3 regions of the Priestia sp. 40 genome follow, and region 3 is predicted to be linked to each of the others. Evidence: riboswitches for the same ligand, from Rfam matches in the RefSeq annotation. Region 3 holds a riboswitch; each other region holds the start of a gene.

Region 1 (5,608 bases), on a different contig from region 3:
GTGAATCATCTTTGTTTAGATTGTATGTATAGAAAATTATTCCCTTCTCATTAGTCATAAAGCTCTTGATCCTAATTACATTTTCTCTTTTTAACTATTACTCTTTAATTCTTTAAATACTTTTGAGATCAATGCATTTGTTGCTTCTATAACAGCTTCTTTATCTTTATTCATTTTAGGCACATGAATAGCATCACCTAAAATGATAAACCTTCTTTTTCTTCCTAATAAGTCTTTTATGGTATGAGGCCCTACATATACTGCTGGTATAATAGGAACACTTCCCCTTGAAGCAATATGAATAGCTCCATTTTTTAATGCTTTCTCTTCTGAGTTTCTTGTTCCACTTGGAAAGATCCCAACTACTTGTTTCTTTTTTAGCAATTGCAAAGGTATTTTTAAGACACTGGGTCCAGGTTTACTTCGATCTACAGGAAATGCATTTAATTTTTTTAAAAGCTTTTTGATAAAAATCTTATTAAATAACTCTTTCTTAGCCATAAAGTGAATAGGAGTCGGATATAATGCTATTCCTAAACACACTACATCAATCCAGCTTTTATGCGTACAAACAACAATAAACGGCTCATTTTGAGGAAGTTTTTCTTTGTTTACTGTTTTCATTCTCCCGTTCATTAAAAATAGTATAAGCTGTAGAAATCTTGTTGCAAAGGTATACATTGATTATTTACTCCTTACCTAAATCCCATTTAATAATATGACCTGCGTGGGTAAGGCCTCCTCCAAATCCATAGAGTAAGAGAACGTCTCCATCTTTTAATTTCCCTTCGTTTATCCCTATTTGTAGTGCTAGAGGAATGGAAACGGAAGAAGTGTTTCCCATGTACTCGACACTAGTTAATGTCTTCTCAACCGGAAACTCTGATCTTTCACATATAGACTCAACCATTCGTAAATTGGCACTGTGTGGAACGAACCAATTTACTTCACTCTTTTGTAGATTTGCTTGTCCTAGCAATTCAGCCATACCTAAAGGAATTGTTCGAGATGCCCACTTATATACTTCTCTTCCGTTTTGCACCATCTTGCCACTCGAACTCAAAGGTTGTCCATGCATGGTAGTAGATATATTGGTGCGGTATACATGTTTACCTCCCTTTCCATTTGTACCAATATGCGTAGCAATAAAACTTGGGCGCTCTGCATCACTTTCGACCAAAACAGCTGCAGCTCCATCTCCAAATAGAACACAGGTAGTGCGATCTGTATAATCTGTAACCTTTGTTAACGTTTCTGCAGTTACGACTAAGACTTTATCATGAAGTCCAGATGTAATAAAGGCGTTTGCCATGTGTAATCCGTATGTAAAGCCCGCACAGGTAGCATTAAAGTCTAGCGCCCCAGTTGTAGGAATATCAAAGTAATCTTGTATTTGGGCTGCTACACTTGGAAATGCATAGTCGGGTGTTGTAGTTGAGACAACGATACACCCTATATCCTTTAACTCTTTTTGATACTGCTCTACTAAGTTTTCAATTGCTTTAATAGCTAGGTCAGAAGAATATTCATTTTCATCGGCAATTCTTCTTTCCCTCATGCCAGTTCGTTTCACGATCCATTCGTCGTTAGTATCTACAATTCGTTCTAAATCGTCATTTGTAAGTCTTTTTTCTGGTACGTATGTACCTATTGCTGTAATACGTGCAGTTGATTTCATTATATTCACCCTTCTTTATTACTAAGATATATAAATAGATATTAGTACTAGGTACTAATAAAGTCAATGAAATTATATGAAAAAAATGTAAATTTGGTTTATTTAGATCTAATAATAAAAATAAAAACCCTTTAAAACTATTGATTTTAAAGGGTTTTTGCTTATTATAATACCTGTTGTGTAAATTAAATTTGTGTATGATATATAATTAAAAAAGAAAAATTTGGATAAAGGTATTGTTAAAATTACTTTTATTATGTAAAATTTTCTTATAAAACAGACTATGTGTTACTGGCGTAAACATGGAGAACCATGAGGAAGCACATAGATAACGGCCGTACGCCTGGGCAAAGTATTTGAACATGAGTTCAAATACTTTTTTTATTTGGAAAGGAGATTTTCAAGTGAAAGAAATTGGTTTACGATACGGGATGAATCCAAATCAAAGTAAAGCTAACGTTCAGAATGCTGAGAACACGCCTATTAAAATCTTAAATGGAGAAGCGAGTTATATTAACTTTCTAGATGCATTAAACGCTTTTCAACTGGTTCGGGAGCTTCGACAGGCTACTGATCAACCTGCAGCTGCATCTTTTAAACACGTAAGTCCAGCAGGTGCAGCTGTGTACTCTCCACTAAATGAGACACTTACTGAATCCTATTTTGTTGAAGGCCTAGACCTGTCTCCTTTAGCGATTGCTTATGCAAGAGCGCGTGGGACAGATAGGATGTCTTCATTTGGAGATTGTGCTGCTTTTAGTGATGAAGTAGATGTAACTGTAGCTACTCTCCTCAAAACAGAGGTTTCTGATATGATTGTTGCACCAAGCTACACCCAAGAAGCATTAGAGATTTTGAAACAGAAAAAGAAAGGAAAATATCTAATTTTAGAGATTGACCCAAACCATGTGCCTGATCCAATTGAAAAAAGAACGGTATTTGGCATTACTCTAGAACAACAAAGAAATGATATACAGATTGGAAAGGAAGTTTTTAATCATATTGTTACGACTCAATCTGATATTCCTGATCATGCAAAGAGGGACCTTCTTGTCGCTCTTATTACATTAAAATATACACAATCAAACTCTATTTGTTTCGCCTTAGATGGCCAAACAATTGGGATTGGTGCCGGGCAGCAGTCCCGTATTCATTGTACGAGGTTGGCAGCTGAAAAAGCTGATAAATGGTGGTTAAGACAACATCCAAGAGCACTTAATATGAAGTTTAGAGAAGGCATTTCTCGTGTAGAAGTGAATAATGCAATTGATGGATGGTTGCATGATGATATTACTGAAGTAGAAAATGAACAATGGAAACAGTGTTTTAAAGAGATCCCTGCTAGGCTAAGTAAAAGTGAAAAACAAGAATGGTTAAAAAGATTAAAAGACGTTTCTTATGCATCTGATGCCTTTTTACCGTTTCGTGACAATATAGATCGTGCGGCTCAGAGTGGTGTTAAATATGTGGTTCAAACAGGCAATTCTTTACGAGATGAACAGGTTACAGAGGCAGCAAATGAATATGGAATGATCATGGCACATTCAGGTATACGTATATTTCACCATTAAGCTATGAATTAATATATAATCAAACCAAAAGAGCCAAGATCTCATAAAGGGACGGGCTCTTTTATACTGTTTCCGATAAGGCACAATATGTTAACTAATTCTGAATATCGTGTACAAAGTTCTTTAGTTTAAGAAATCCTTTTTATATCTAACAGCAAGATATATACCTGCAGCAAGGAATGCGAGGGAATATTTAAATAAGAAGAAAATTTGCCACATATAATCTTTTGGGAAAATGAGGTCGCATAAAATGATTCCACACAACATAATAAGGGCACTTTTTAAATTTATTTGGTTCGTTCTTTCGTCAGATACACTCATACCCAATTTTTTTTGAAATACGTATACCAAAATTATTGCGACTATAAGCGATAAAAGTCCAATACCAATCAGCATATTCCAGTTACTATTCGATTGTTCTGTCCAGGCTTTCAAAGGATTGAAAATGGCCTTTTCTATTTTGTCAGTTACCATTTCAGTCACTTCCTCTCACATAATTAAAAATATCGTTAACATCTACATCGAAAAAATTAGCTATTCGAAAAGCTAAAACGAGAGAAGGAGAATAATTATTTTTCTCCATCACATATATGGTTTGTTTGGACACCCCTACAGCGTCAGCCAATTCTTTTTGAGACATTCTTTTTAAAACTCGGTGCTCATACACTTTATTTTCAACGTAGTCACCATTTTTTTCTTTCAATGTAATCACCTTCCTTTTTTTGACTACAAATAAATAATACAACAAACTTATATAAAGGTAAAGTAAACTTATACAAAAGATAAATATTATTATACAATTTATGATAATAAAAAGGGTTAGACTCTTAGCGAGGAGTCTATCCCTTTTTACATTTTTAATAAACAATATAAATTCTTTCTCACTGTCTATAGCATATTATGTTAACTAAATTTGTTTGCGATATACATAAAAAAGTAGATATTTTGTAAAAGATGTTTGACATAATGAAAATATTACCATATACTATAAATGTAAAATGTTTTTTACATTTTAGAGGTGGGTTGATAAGTATGGATAATCGAATCAAAGAAATAAGGAAATCTAAAAAGTTATCTCAAGAAGCGCTAGCTAATGCTTGCAGTGTATCGAGACAAACGATTAATGCGATTGAAAATAACAAGTACGATCCGAGCTTAGAGCTAGCATTTCAGTTAGCAGGAAATTTAAATGTTAGTGTAGACGAATTATTTTTATACAAAAACAGGGGGAATTTATAATGAGAAATGTAAAAAACAATTATGTATGGGCTGCTATTATTTTACTAAGCTGCGCTTTTGCATTATATACGATTTATATAACAGATTTTAAAGATGGAGTTAGATTAGGTGTAACGGGAGTTATAGCAATAGTTTTGGTTATCACTACTTTATGTCAACTTGCTACGTGGGGATTTGATCGACAAATTCAAAAAGATGAGATGGGTAAGAAAATTGCTACGATGAGTGCTAAAAGAAGCTATCATATCTTAACTATAGGTCTTTTCATTCTTTGGATTTTAGATCGTATTGTTTTTGTCAGAAAAAATGATTTTGGAAATATCTCTTTGTTTGCAGCTTTATGTCTGGCATTGGTTATCTTTCCAATTGTTCAATTCTTTTCTGCCAGACGTTATAGATAATGTTTAAAAAGCCTAGAAACACTATGTTTCTAGGCTTTTTAGTTCTTATAGACAGTTTTATGCTAACTAGAAATGTATGGAATATAAATAAAAAAAGCCTTTAAACCTTAAGAGATATATTTAAGGCTTAAAGCAAAGTAAATAGTAAATGAAATAACTAAGTAACAACTGATAATCCCTATTCTTACAGGCTTAGAATATCCTTTTAGCCATCCCCATCTTTTATCGTCGTAATCGAAAATAAAATAGTCTGCAACGACCGACAAAATAATAATGATCCCTACTATTAGCAAACTCATTTTTTATCCTCCATTTTTTTATTTATTAAATAATATACCAAAATTAACAATAAATAACAAAAAACATCTAGAATATCTGCTATATTAATTTCAATTAAACATATATAAATGAAATATATGAAAATATATGGAACTTTTATACAGATAAAGCGTATAAGCATATGGGAGGGGATTTGGATGTTTGGGCTATTTGGAAAAAAGAAAATTGTCATTGATTTTGAAGAAAGATACTACAACCTAACTGATTTAAAGAAAGCTGTAGTAAAACATTTTCAGAACAAAGGAACGACCTGTGAAGTTATTGATACTCACACCTTGCTAGTTGATCATCAGAAATATATGTTATCTGAAAAAACAATAAGCATGGGCGGTGTTCCTTTACAACGAGTCATTTTAAAAGAAGTTTAGATAGCTAGATGT
Region 2 (5,608 bases), on a different contig from region 3:
TCAAATAAGATGTGGCTTTGGTCTTATCGTGTAGGTGTTTTAGCGATGGTTATTTTTGGGTCGGTCGCTCAGCTTCAGCTTGTATGGAATTTGGCAGACTTATTTATGGGGATGATGGTAGTGGTGAACTTAATTGCTATTTTTCTATTATCGAAAGTGGCGTTTTCTGCCTTGCATGATTATAATCAGCAGAAAAAGGAAGGGAAAAATCCAGTCTTTTATAAAGATGCGTTAGAAAACAATCAAAATATTGAATGTTGGGAAAGAGAATCGACTTCATCCCCTTCTGAAAAAGAGAATATTATCTAAAAAAAGTTCAGCCAGTCGGCTGAACTTTTTTTATGCGTTTTTCTTTAATTCAGTTTGCGTAGTGCCTTTAGAAAATAATGTTTCTTTCACGCCATTTGTTGCTGCTTTCGTTTTTGCCGAAAAGATTGGATTTAAAATAACAACTACGAGTAGGTTAGATAATAATCCCCAGAACCCTTCATAAAGACCAAATGAATTTCCTGTGGCATGGACGGTAAACGTTACAACCAGCCCTACTACTAATCCAGCAATCGTACTTTCTTTCGATTGATTTCGCCAAAACAGGCTGATAACGATAGCCGGGAAGATTTGTACCATACCGGATACCCCTAGTAACTGTAGGGAAACAAGTGCTTGAGGGAATAATAAACCGAATAAAAGTGCCAGTCCAATAACAACGAAAACCATAGAACGAGTAACCATTGTTAATGTTTTACCCTGTACATTTGGATTAATTAAATCTCTGAATATATTATTTGCAAATAAGTTAGACGCTCCGATAGCCATGATAGAACATGGAATTAATGAAGCAAGAGCAATCGTTGCATAAGCTAACCCTTGGCCAATGCCGCCATATGAATATTGAATTAAGGTTAATAATGCTAATCTAGGATCCGTTGTATCTTGAGGTAATACTTGATAAGCAATAAATCCTAAGAAGATGACTAGAATTAAAACAATATTGTAAAGCGGTAAGAAAATAGCATTTTTACGAAGCGAATCTGCACTTTTAGCAGTGAAAACACCTGTAGCAGCGTGGGCCCACATGAATAAAGCTAAAGCAGATACGAGTGATGCTGTAATAAACCATGGAATGCCTTTAGGTCCTTGTGTTGGGACCGTTAATAGCTGAGGCGCATCCTTTGCAACATTGTCGATCATGTTGCCCCAGCTTCCAAAATGCATAATTGGCAGAGAAACAACCATAAATAACATAATCGCCCATACTAAAATATCTTTAATAATTGCCGTATATGTGGGACCTTTAATTCCGCTGAAAAAGGTATAAAGAGCCACAAGAAAGAATGAAAGAATAACGACAGCTTTTACGTTAATGTAGCCAGTTCCTGCAACGCGAAGAGTATCTTGAATACCGCTAAGCTGAAGATCAATATATGGAATAAGCATCAATACACCTACTATGGCAATTAAAGAGGAGAGAAATTTACTGCTAAAACGTTCTCTGGCATAATCAGCAAGCGTAGTAAGTTTGTGCTTTTTAGCAACAGTCCAAAGCTTTGGAAGAAAAAAGTATGAAATTAAAAAGGCTAAAACAGAGTAAGGGATGGCAAAAAATGCGATGCTTCCTCCCTGATAAGCTGTACTCGTAAGACCTAGGAATGTATAAGCAGTATATAAATCTGCTCCTACTAAAAGCCAGACAAGCAGGCTTCCAAAACGTCTTCCACCTACAGCCCACTCTTCAACTGAGCTTCTAGATGATTTGTCACGTCCCGCTATAAAGCCAATTGCGATAACGACAAGAACAATTGCTGATGTGATTAAAAGTGCTGTTAAATTTCCTTGCATTATTCAATGTCCCCCCAAGATTTTTGTAAACGATAAATAATAAATGTACACACAGGCGTTAAGAAGACCCATAAAAATAACCATAAATGCAAAAGAGGTAATCCAAAAATAATTGGATGAATGTTATTTACAAAAGGTAAAAAAGCGAATTGAGCAATAAATGGAATGATGAATAAAATAAAAATTATGAATTTTCTGTTCAATTTTACTCCTCCTACTAAAAATTTATCTAACAATGTTCACTATGATAGCAAGTCTGACATGGTAAAGCAATAAGTTTTTTGAAAATTTCGTTATAATCCATGGAAATTTTTTTAGAAAAACAAAAAAGAGCTTATAATGAGAGTATATTTGAAATGATTATGAAAGAAAAAAAGGGGAGGAATCTAAGCGAAGTTGCTCTTGAAGCAAAAAGAAAATGGAAAAGAAGAAATTTAGTTTTGACCGAGAAATTTTTGTTATTTCGATGAGATAAAGTATATTGCTATTGCATCATAAGAAAAGAATTTGTATGTTCCAATAGAGATTCATGGGAAGAATAAAACAGAGCAAATAAAAAAACTAGACAATAAGTGCTTGTCTAGTTCCACCACTCTGTCAATGGTCCTTTGTCGCCATAAACAGGATCTGTTGTAGGAATAGGTACTTGGGCAATTTCATCAAATACGTGAGGGCGATCAGTTTGTTTTCCTGTTCGTAAATTGTAATCCATGCCCTCAGGATAAGCTCCAACCACTTTAAAATCAGCAGTTGACTGCAGACGCATGTGCCCTGTGCCTGCAGGAAGTACGAGCACATCGCCAGCATGCACCACGATATTTTCCCCCATATGTCCACCTAGTTTTAAACGTGCAGATCCGCTAATTACACCTAGTGCTTCATGAGAATTGCTGTGGTAATGGTGGAAATCATATATGCCGCCTACCCAGCTGTTTTTCCAGTTGTGAGAATTAAAAATGCTCTCCACTTTCTCTTTCTTACTAATAAATACGTGTTCATACAACAAAACTGGGAGACGAGGGTGATTTGGAATGGTTCCGTCGTCATCAAAATAAAGAACTTTTACATTTGCATAATTCATAAGCATCCCTCTAACAATCTTTTTTCGTAATTTTCCCTGTTTTTTGCTTGTGTAAACAGAGAAGTTTGCTCGAAGTACTTCATTCGTTGCGAAGTGCATGATATGTAGGTTTTAACGTTTTCCCAAAAGCAGTGTCCCACTTCAAGCGTAGCTAAGTGGTGGGCAGTTCACTTTAGTATCTTTTCTTCATATTGTATATAAGTAAAGGGTCTAGTGCAAGAATTCTATGGATATATAGCTGTTAATTCTTATTTTGTAAATGAATAATATATATTAATATAATTTGTAGAAGGTAATTTGCTCGTGGAGTAAAAAAATTAAATGATAGAGAAAGTTAGGATTTTAGTTCTTTTTGTAATTTAAAAGAGGTTTTCAGAAGGATTATTCGAAATTTTACGAATAATTTATTATTTTTAGAAAAGCAATGTAAATATTTTTGTGTATTGAGTAATAGTAATGAATATTATATACTGATAAAAAATATATTCCTATATGTGACTGGCGCAACATGGATGACCATGGGGGAGCATATAGCGTATAAGCCGCGCGCCTGGGCAAACACTTGAGAAAATTTCGCAAGTGTTTTTTTTATTTTCCTAGGGAAGAGGAGTAGATTTGGATGAGCAATATGCAAAGGAAGATGGGAACATTTGCTTTAACCATGACAGGCATAGGTTCGATTATTGGTTCGGGATGGCTGTTTGGAGCATGGAAAGCAGCTCAAATTGCGGGACCCGCGGCTATTTTTTCATGGGTTATTGGAATGGTGGTTATTTTGACCATTGCTCTATCATATGCTGAACTGGGCGCCATGTTTCCACAAGCAGGGGGGATGGTTAAATATCCTCAGTATTCACACGGATCATTTATTGGGTTTTTGGCTGCTTGGGCTAACTGGATTTCAATCGCTTCAACGATAACAGTGGAGGCTATTGCATCTGTGCAATATATGAGTACTTGGCCGTGGAAATGGGCTCGCTGGACTCATGAATTAGTAGATAATGGCATTTTAACGCCCAAGGGCTTGGCAGTTGCGTCTTTGTTATTATTCGTTTACTTTTTTGTGAATTATTGGACGGTAAATCTTTTTGCTAAAGCAAACTCATTTATTACGATTGTTAAATTGATTATTCCTGGTTTAACGGCAGGGGCTTTATTTTTTGCTGGTTTTCATAGTGGAAACTTTTCAAGTGAGCATGGGGTTGCTCCTTATGGTTGGGCCAGTGTTTTAACGGCAGTTGCAACATCAGGTATTGTGTTTGCATTTAACGGGTTTCAAAGTCCTGTAAATATGGCAGGAGAAGCAAAATCACCTAATAAATCAATTCCGGTAGCTGTAATTGGTTCAATTTTTATTGCTGGAATTGTATACATTATATTGCAAATTGTTTTTATCGGAGCAGTAAGTCCGTCATCAATTGCTGATGGATGGAATCATTTGAATTTTAATTCTCCTTTTGCTGATTTAGCGATTGCACTTGGAATTAACTGGCTAACAATTGTGTTATACGCAGATGCATTTGTTTCCCCTTCCGGCACAGGTGCTACATATACGGCAACTACTTCTAGAATGTTATACGGGATGCAGAAAAATGGATATTTGCCAAAGATATTTGGTACTCTTCATCCACTTTACAATGTTCCGCGCCCAGCTATGTGGCTAAATTTAGCAGCTTGCTTTTTGTTTCTCTTTTTATTTAGAGGATGGGGTGTCTTAGCAGAAGTGATCTCAGTAGCGACGCTTATCTCTTATATTATGGGCCCTGTAGCGCTTATAACATTAAGAAAAACGGCTTCACACTTTTACCGTCCATTTTATTTAAAAGGGGCATCAGTTATTGCGCCATGCGGCTTCGTTTTTGCTTCTTTGACGCTTTACTGGGCAAGGTGGCCGCTTACAGGTGAAGTGATCTTTATTATGGCAATTGGCCTGCCCATTTATTTTTATTACCAAGCGAAAAATAAATGGGTAGGCTTTAAAAAAGAATTTTTAACCGGGGCTTGGATGATTATCTATTTAGCGTGCATGATTTTTATTTCCTACATAGGAAGCGAAAAATTCGGAGGCAAAAATATTTTGCCTTTCGGATGGGATATGGTAGTGATTGCTTGTGTATCATTAGCTTTTTATTACTGGGGAATTAAAAGTGGCAAATCTAACCGATATATGAAAGAAGCTGAACAAATCAATCAAGAAAATTTTCAATCTAAATAAAAAACACGAGCTGATGCTCGTGTTTTTTTTATTTAGATGAGAGGAGAATTTAGACTTAGTTTTTATCAAAATATTGTAAAAAATATAGATTTTAAGGTTTAAGTATTTATATAGAGGGAACCTTTATTTGGGATAAAGTTCTAAAAAAACAAAATAAAGGGGATTAGGCAGCTGTGAAAAAAATGAATGTTTTGGCTTTGGCTTTTGTACTTATGCTAGTATTAGCGGCTTGCAACAGTTCTAAGGAAACGGGAGGATCCACTTCGGCTAAAAATAAGACGATTGAAGCATCCATTGACAGCGCTTCTTATATTTTAGTAGATAGTGATGAAGGAGCTACAAGTGAAGAAAAAGGGCTGTTGAAAGTTGATTTGAAAGTGAAAAATGTATCCAAAAACAGTATATCCTTATCAGATTATGACGGTGTGTATTTATACGAAGGAGATGAACAATTGTCCCCAAAAACGGGAGTG
Region 3 (5,608 bases):
AACGTGCCATATACGTATTAAAATATAGTAGAGTCAATAAACGATAAAGACTCTACATAATCGGGACTGTAGTTCAGTGGGAGAATACTTGTCTGGCAGACAAGGGGTCGTGGGTTCGAATCCCATCAGTTCCATAAAATCAGTTGTATCAAGGGTTTAAAACACTTTAAAACTCTGCACGATGGAATGGTCGCAATACTGTTTCATTTGACCTCTTCATGATTTCCATGAAGAGGTTTTTTATTTTCTTTTTTTATGATTGATCCTCATGATTTTTATAATTGTTCTTTTCATTGCTTCTACTTACAATTTCTCTAAGTTCGCCCTCGTCGCCTTTTGCATTAATAATTTCAAAAAGCTGATTCAGCCCTTCACTTGTTTCATCTTTTGTTTCTTTGTCCATTCTATCCCCTCCTTTTGCTTTTAGGATGCCCATTTTTTACACAATGTTTCATTTAAAAAGCAATTTATACACATTAATGGTCCATAAAAGTATACCTTTACTCGATACACGGATATACTTAATCAATCCTTTAAGTTTTGCAGCGCTTTATAGTTTTTTTAATACTCATCTATAATAAAATACTCATCACAAACTTCATCAAAATCGTTCTCTTCGTGTAATTCTATTTCTTGATCTTTAGATATCTCGTTTTTTTGTGTAAATAGTTTAAAAAACTTGTTTAACATTGCTCCACCTCATATAAATTATTCATACATTCAGTATGATTAATTTATATGAAGCCAGTATGAATTGAGGCTTAAGATAATTTGAAGTTAGATATTAACGTGAGATGTTAAGCGTGTTTACTTCTCTTTGGTTCTATCCATAATCGAAAGAAAAAATGCAAACTATAAAAAAGAACTTTGCATGCTGCTGCAAAGTTCTTTTTTGTACCATCGTTAAAAGCTATTCAGTTAACAGTCCTTCTTACGCTTTTTTTCAAACCATCCATAGGCAATTTCAGCTTCGATTTCTTTATTTCCTGGAGAAACTAAGAAAATAACGTATGAACCGTTGTTTGGAAAGATAAATTTGCCGTCTTCATCACTTACTAATGTACTTTTCGGCGGAACAACACGGTTAAATACGTTTACCCCTTTAGCAGGAACGCCTTTTACCATTTCTGCAAATTTAATTTTCCCTTTTGGCTTTGAACGTATTGTAGTATTTGCTGGACTCACATTATCTGAAGTTGTTCCTTTTCCAGGGGGGATAGAATTAAACCAAATTTCAGCAGTAAAAGGTTCGTTTGAATAGTTAGTGATAGTAAAAGCATTCACAAATAAATCTACTCCGGAGCCGGAAGGGTTCACTAATCCGCCCCAAGCGTTTCTGTTTCCACCAAAACGAATAGGCTCAGTTTGTCCAACAAAATAGTCTCCTTTTAACGATTGATATAAAGGATTAGGTATATTAACCGCTTTAATATACTGTTTGTTCGAACTCATAACTTGACATACAATCACCCCCTTTTTTGTACTATATTTTATGAAGTTTTTCGATAAACGCTTGGACAAGTGTATATATAAACGAAAAAAAGATAGACACCCTCTTGTGCCTACCTTTTTCTATCACTTTTCCAAAATGAAATTTCACTTTTTTCTTTTCTTCCTAATACTCTTGTCTATACCTGGTGTATAAAGGATTGTTTCGTTACTTTATCGTCCAATGTTTATTTAATATTCCCACAATCACTTATTCTTAACATAGTAATCATCTATTCTTTTACGGTCATAAAATGGAGAATTTTAATCTTTTTTTCGCAATATTCAACGATATCATAACAAGTTGTGAGGATATCATGTCTAGACAGTTCTATTTCATCCAATACAAACTTTGAAAGCTGCTTTTGCAGAACCTCCAGCTTTTTGCTGTCTTCTTCATCGATCCATAGTCCTTCCGTAATACACACATCTGCTAGTTTGTTAATAGATTGAGCCGTCCAGTTTAAGCCGGCTGAAGAAACGGTTATTGTCAGTAAATCATTTTTTATAGCTAGAATAACTTGACACACATGGGTATAGGCATCAACTTTCTTTTGGATAAATGCTTTGCGAAGCTCTTGCTTGTATTGCTCTTTCGACATCGCTATAGCTACGACAGACGTAATGAATGTTCCTGCCAGCGCGATGAGCGACCCTATCAAAATTCCTATCATTTCTTCTGACAAAACGTTCACCTCTTTAAAGATATTTCTATATGCTATGGGACTGAAGGAAATGATATGAGGATAAATACCATGTAAAAACAGCCCTAACTTAGAAAAGTTAGGGCTGAAACACTAAAATATGATGGTAACCAAATTAGATAATACGACTTGTAATAATTCCTTCAATTTGACCAATTTTTTCTTCTAGCTCAGGCACAATCTCGTCACTTACTTGATTGTCAATATCGATCATTGTATACGCATATTCACCGCGGCTTCTGTTCACCATATCTGCGATGTTTAAATTGTAGTTTGAGAATACTTGCGTAAGCTGTCCTACCATATTCGGCACGTTGTGATGGAAAGCAGCTACGCGTTTTTTCCCAGTGTAAGGTAGAGATGCATTCGGGAAGTTCACTGAATTTTTAACGTTTCCTGTTTCTAAGAAATTTTTCACTTGACGTGCTGCCATTACCGCACAGTTTTCTTCTGATTCTTGAGTTGATGCCCCTAAATGAGGAATTGGCACAACATTTTTCATGTTCAAGACATTTTGATTTGGGAAATCTGTAATATATCGACCAACTTTTCCACTTTCAAGAGCAGCTTTCATATCTTCTTCGTTTACAAGCTCACCGCGTGAGAAGTTCAAAATATGAACATCAGGTTTCATGATGCTAAACGTTTCTTTATTGAAAACACCTTTTGTGTCGTCCGTTAATGGAACGTGAACCGTAATATAGTCAGATGCTGCAAATAGTTCTTCTAGAGACATTGCACGCTGTACGTTGCGAGACAAATTCCAAGCTGTATTAACAGAAATGAATGGATCAAAACCAATTACGTCCATATCTAAATCAAGCGCGTCGTTTGCTACAAGAGCACCAATTGCACCTAAACCAATAACGCCTAATGTTTTACCTTTGATTTCTTTTCCAACAAACTGTTTTTTACCTGCTTCAACTAACTTAGGAATTTGATCACCTTGGCCGTCTAATCCTTTTGTCCATTCAACTCCAGCAAATAAGTTACGAGAAGAAGCCATAATTGTAGTTAAAACCATTTCTTTTACTGCGTTTGCATTAGCTCCTGGCGTATTAAATACAACGATACCTTGCTCCGTGCAAGCGTCCACCGGTATATTATTAACCCCTGCTCCAGCTCGTGCAATAGCTTTTAAATTTTGGTCAAATGCCATGCTGTGCATGTTAAAGCTACGCACGACAATCGCATCTGGATTTTCGCTGTCGTTGTCAATTTGATAACCTTCTTGATTAAAAACATTTAGACCTTTTTGTGCAATGTTGTTTAATGTTTTGATTGTTTGTACTTTTTCTAATGTTAATGTGCTCATTTTGTACTCTCCTCTGATTATCATCGTAGTTTTACATGTTTTTACCTTTGGATAAAGGAACTTCATTTTTAATTTTTTTAAAAGTCTGGTTTTTTAGCCTACATGTCTGATAACTTCTATATCCTCTCCCCCTAAACAGAAAGAGGTAAGAGATATGTATTAATCCCTTACCTCTGCCCAGGCGAACGGCTACGTCACTATATGCTTCCTCACGGTTATCCGCGTTTCGCCAGTCACATATAGTCTTTGAAATTAAGTATATTCTAGCAAACTCTTTCAGAACGTTCAACCTTTTTTTAAAAGTTTGCTTTTTTCAGTCTAATTTTTAATCTCTTTAGTGAATCTCCTAATATATTGACAAATATCCTAATACATGTTAAATAAAAAGAGTGATTAGCACTCTATCCACTCAAGTGCTAATTATTTTATAAGCCCTATTTGGAAAGGAGAACTTCTTATGTCAAAAAAAGAATTCAAAGCCGAATCAAAGCGATTATTAGAGATGATGATTAATTCCATCTATTCTCAAAAAGAAGTATTTTTGAGAGAACTTCTATCAAATTCAAGCGATGCAATCGATAAAATTTATTACAAAGCCTTAACAGACGACTCCTTGCGTTTTAACAAAGAAAGCTATTACATAAAAGTAACACCAGATAAAACTAACCGTACCTTAACCATTACGGATACTGGGATTGGCATGACGCAAGAAGAGCTTGAAAGTAGCTTGGGCACAATTGCGCGAAGCGGTTCCCTTGCGTTTAAAAATGAAAATGAAACAAAGGACGGACACACGATTATTGGCCAATTCGGCGTTGGGTTTTACGCAGCGTTTATGGTGGCAGATGTCGTAACGGTGATTAGTAAAGCGTTAGGCAGCAATGAAGCCTATAAATGGGAATCTACTGGTGCTGATGGTTATTCAATCGAACCTTGCGAAAAAGAAACGGTTGGAACTCAAATCATTTTAAAAATCAAAGAAAATACAGAAGATGAAACATATGATGAGTATCTAGAAGAGTATCGTTTAAAAGAGATCATTAAAAAATATTCAGACTTTATCCGCTACCCGATTAAAATGGACATAACGGAAAAACGTCCTAAAGAAGGTTCTGATAACGAGCTAGAAGATTATACAGAAGAGCAAGTTATCAACAGTATGGTACCGATCTGGAAGAAAAATAAAAATGAATTGACTTCAGAAGACTATGAGCAATTTTATTCAGAAAAGCGCTACGGGTTTGATAAACCGCTCACTCACCTTCACATTAATGTGGATGGAGCGATTCGCTACAATGCTATTTTATTTATTCCAGAAAATAGTCCGTTTGATTACTACTCAAAAGAATTTGAAAAAGGACTTGAACTGTATTCAAACGGCGTATTAATTATGAATAAATGCGCAGATCTTCTTCCAGACTACTTTAGCTTCGTGAAAGGTATGGTAGATTCTGAAGATTTATCTCTTAATATTTCGCGTGAAATCTTACAGCAAGATCGCCAGCTTCAGCTGATTGCCAAAAACATCGGCAAGAAAATCAAAAATGAATTAAAAAGTTTGCTTAAAAACGAACGTGAAAAGTACGAGAAGTTTTATGAATCATTTGGCCGCCAGCTAAAATACGGCGTTTACAGTGACTTTGGCAGCAACAAAGATGTATTAAAAGACCTGCTTTTATTCTATTCTTCTACAGAGAAAAAGCTCGTAACACTAGACGAGTATGTATCACGCATGCCTGAGGATCAAAAGTATATCTATTATGCATCAGGCGAATCGTACAACCGCATTGAAAAGCTTCCTCAAGCAGAATTAGTTGCAGATAAAGGGTACGAAATTCTGTATTTTACAGAAGATATCGATGAATTTGCGATTAAAATGTTAATGACGTACAAAGAAAAAAAATTTAAGTCTGTTTCAAGTAGTGACTTAGGGATTGAAGCAGAAGAAGAACAGCTCAATGAGTCTGAGGAAAAAGAGAATAAAGAGCTATTTGACTATATGAAAAAAGCTTTGGCGGGAAAAGTAGGAGATGTGCGCGCGTCTAAACGTTTAAAAACACACCCCGTTTGCTTATCAGCTGATGGTGAAGTAACGATTGAA

What was found. A riboswitch is a leader RNA that binds a small molecule or an ion and turns the genes downstream of it on or off. The one in region 3 is predicted to bind ZMP and ZTP.
Region 1: another riboswitch for ZMP and ZTP. It lies ahead of ACO1DI_RS23230 (phosphoribosylaminoimidazolecarboxamide formyltransferase); the one in region 3 lies ahead of ACO1DI_RS13395 (phosphoglycerate dehydrogenase).
Region 2: another riboswitch for ZMP and ZTP. It lies ahead of ACO1DI_RS15615 (APC family permease); the one in region 3 lies ahead of ACO1DI_RS13395 (phosphoglycerate dehydrogenase).

What each region holds. Positions count from the first base shown of each region.
Region 1 covers NZ_JBMPZA010000022.1:126,170-131,777, forward strand. The annotation lists gene ACO1DI_RS23220 (lysophospholipid acyltransferase family protein) at 91-624, opposite strand; gene ACO1DI_RS23225 (ketoacyl-ACP synthase III) at 689-1,678, opposite strand; ZMP/ZTP riboswitch at 1,956-2,034, shown strand; gene ACO1DI_RS23230 (phosphoribosylaminoimidazolecarboxamide formyltransferase) at 2,083-3,249, shown strand; gene ACO1DI_RS23235 (DUF2178 domain-containing protein) at 3,373-3,723, opposite strand; gene ACO1DI_RS23240 (helix-turn-helix transcriptional regulator) at 3,725-3,952, opposite strand; gene ACO1DI_RS23245 (helix-turn-helix transcriptional regulator) at 4,282-4,488, shown strand; gene ACO1DI_RS23250 (hypothetical protein) at 4,488-4,889, shown strand; gene ACO1DI_RS23255 (hypothetical protein) at 4,997-5,188, opposite strand; gene ACO1DI_RS23260 (hypothetical protein) at 5,366-5,596, shown strand.
Region 2 covers NZ_JBMPZA010000015.1:141,265-146,872, reverse strand. The annotation lists gene ACO1DI_RS15640 (alanine/glycine:cation symporter family protein) at 1-309, shown strand, start outside; gene ACO1DI_RS15635 (sodium:solute symporter family protein) at 340-1,839, opposite strand; gene ACO1DI_RS15630 (DUF3311 domain-containing protein) at 1,839-2,042, opposite strand; gene ACO1DI_RS15625 (hypothetical protein) at 2,142-2,309, shown strand; gene ACO1DI_RS15620 (cupin domain-containing protein) at 2,420-3,019, opposite strand; ZMP/ZTP riboswitch at 3,405-3,483, shown strand; gene ACO1DI_RS15615 (APC family permease) at 3,540-5,135, shown strand; gene ACO1DI_RS15610 (DUF5105 domain-containing protein) at 5,318-5,608, shown strand, end outside.
Region 3 covers NZ_JBMPZA010000012.1:106,000-111,607, forward strand. The annotation lists tRNA gene ACO1DI_RS13375 (tRNA-Ala) at 63-134, shown strand; gene ACO1DI_RS13380 (hypothetical protein) at 254-403, opposite strand; gene ACO1DI_RS13385 (DUF6143 family protein) at 919-1,452, opposite strand; gene ACO1DI_RS13390 (hypothetical protein) at 1,722-2,174, opposite strand; gene ACO1DI_RS13395 (phosphoglycerate dehydrogenase) at 2,308-3,507, opposite strand; ZMP/ZTP riboswitch at 3,676-3,754, opposite strand; gene htpG (molecular chaperone HtpG) at 3,965-5,608, shown strand, end outside.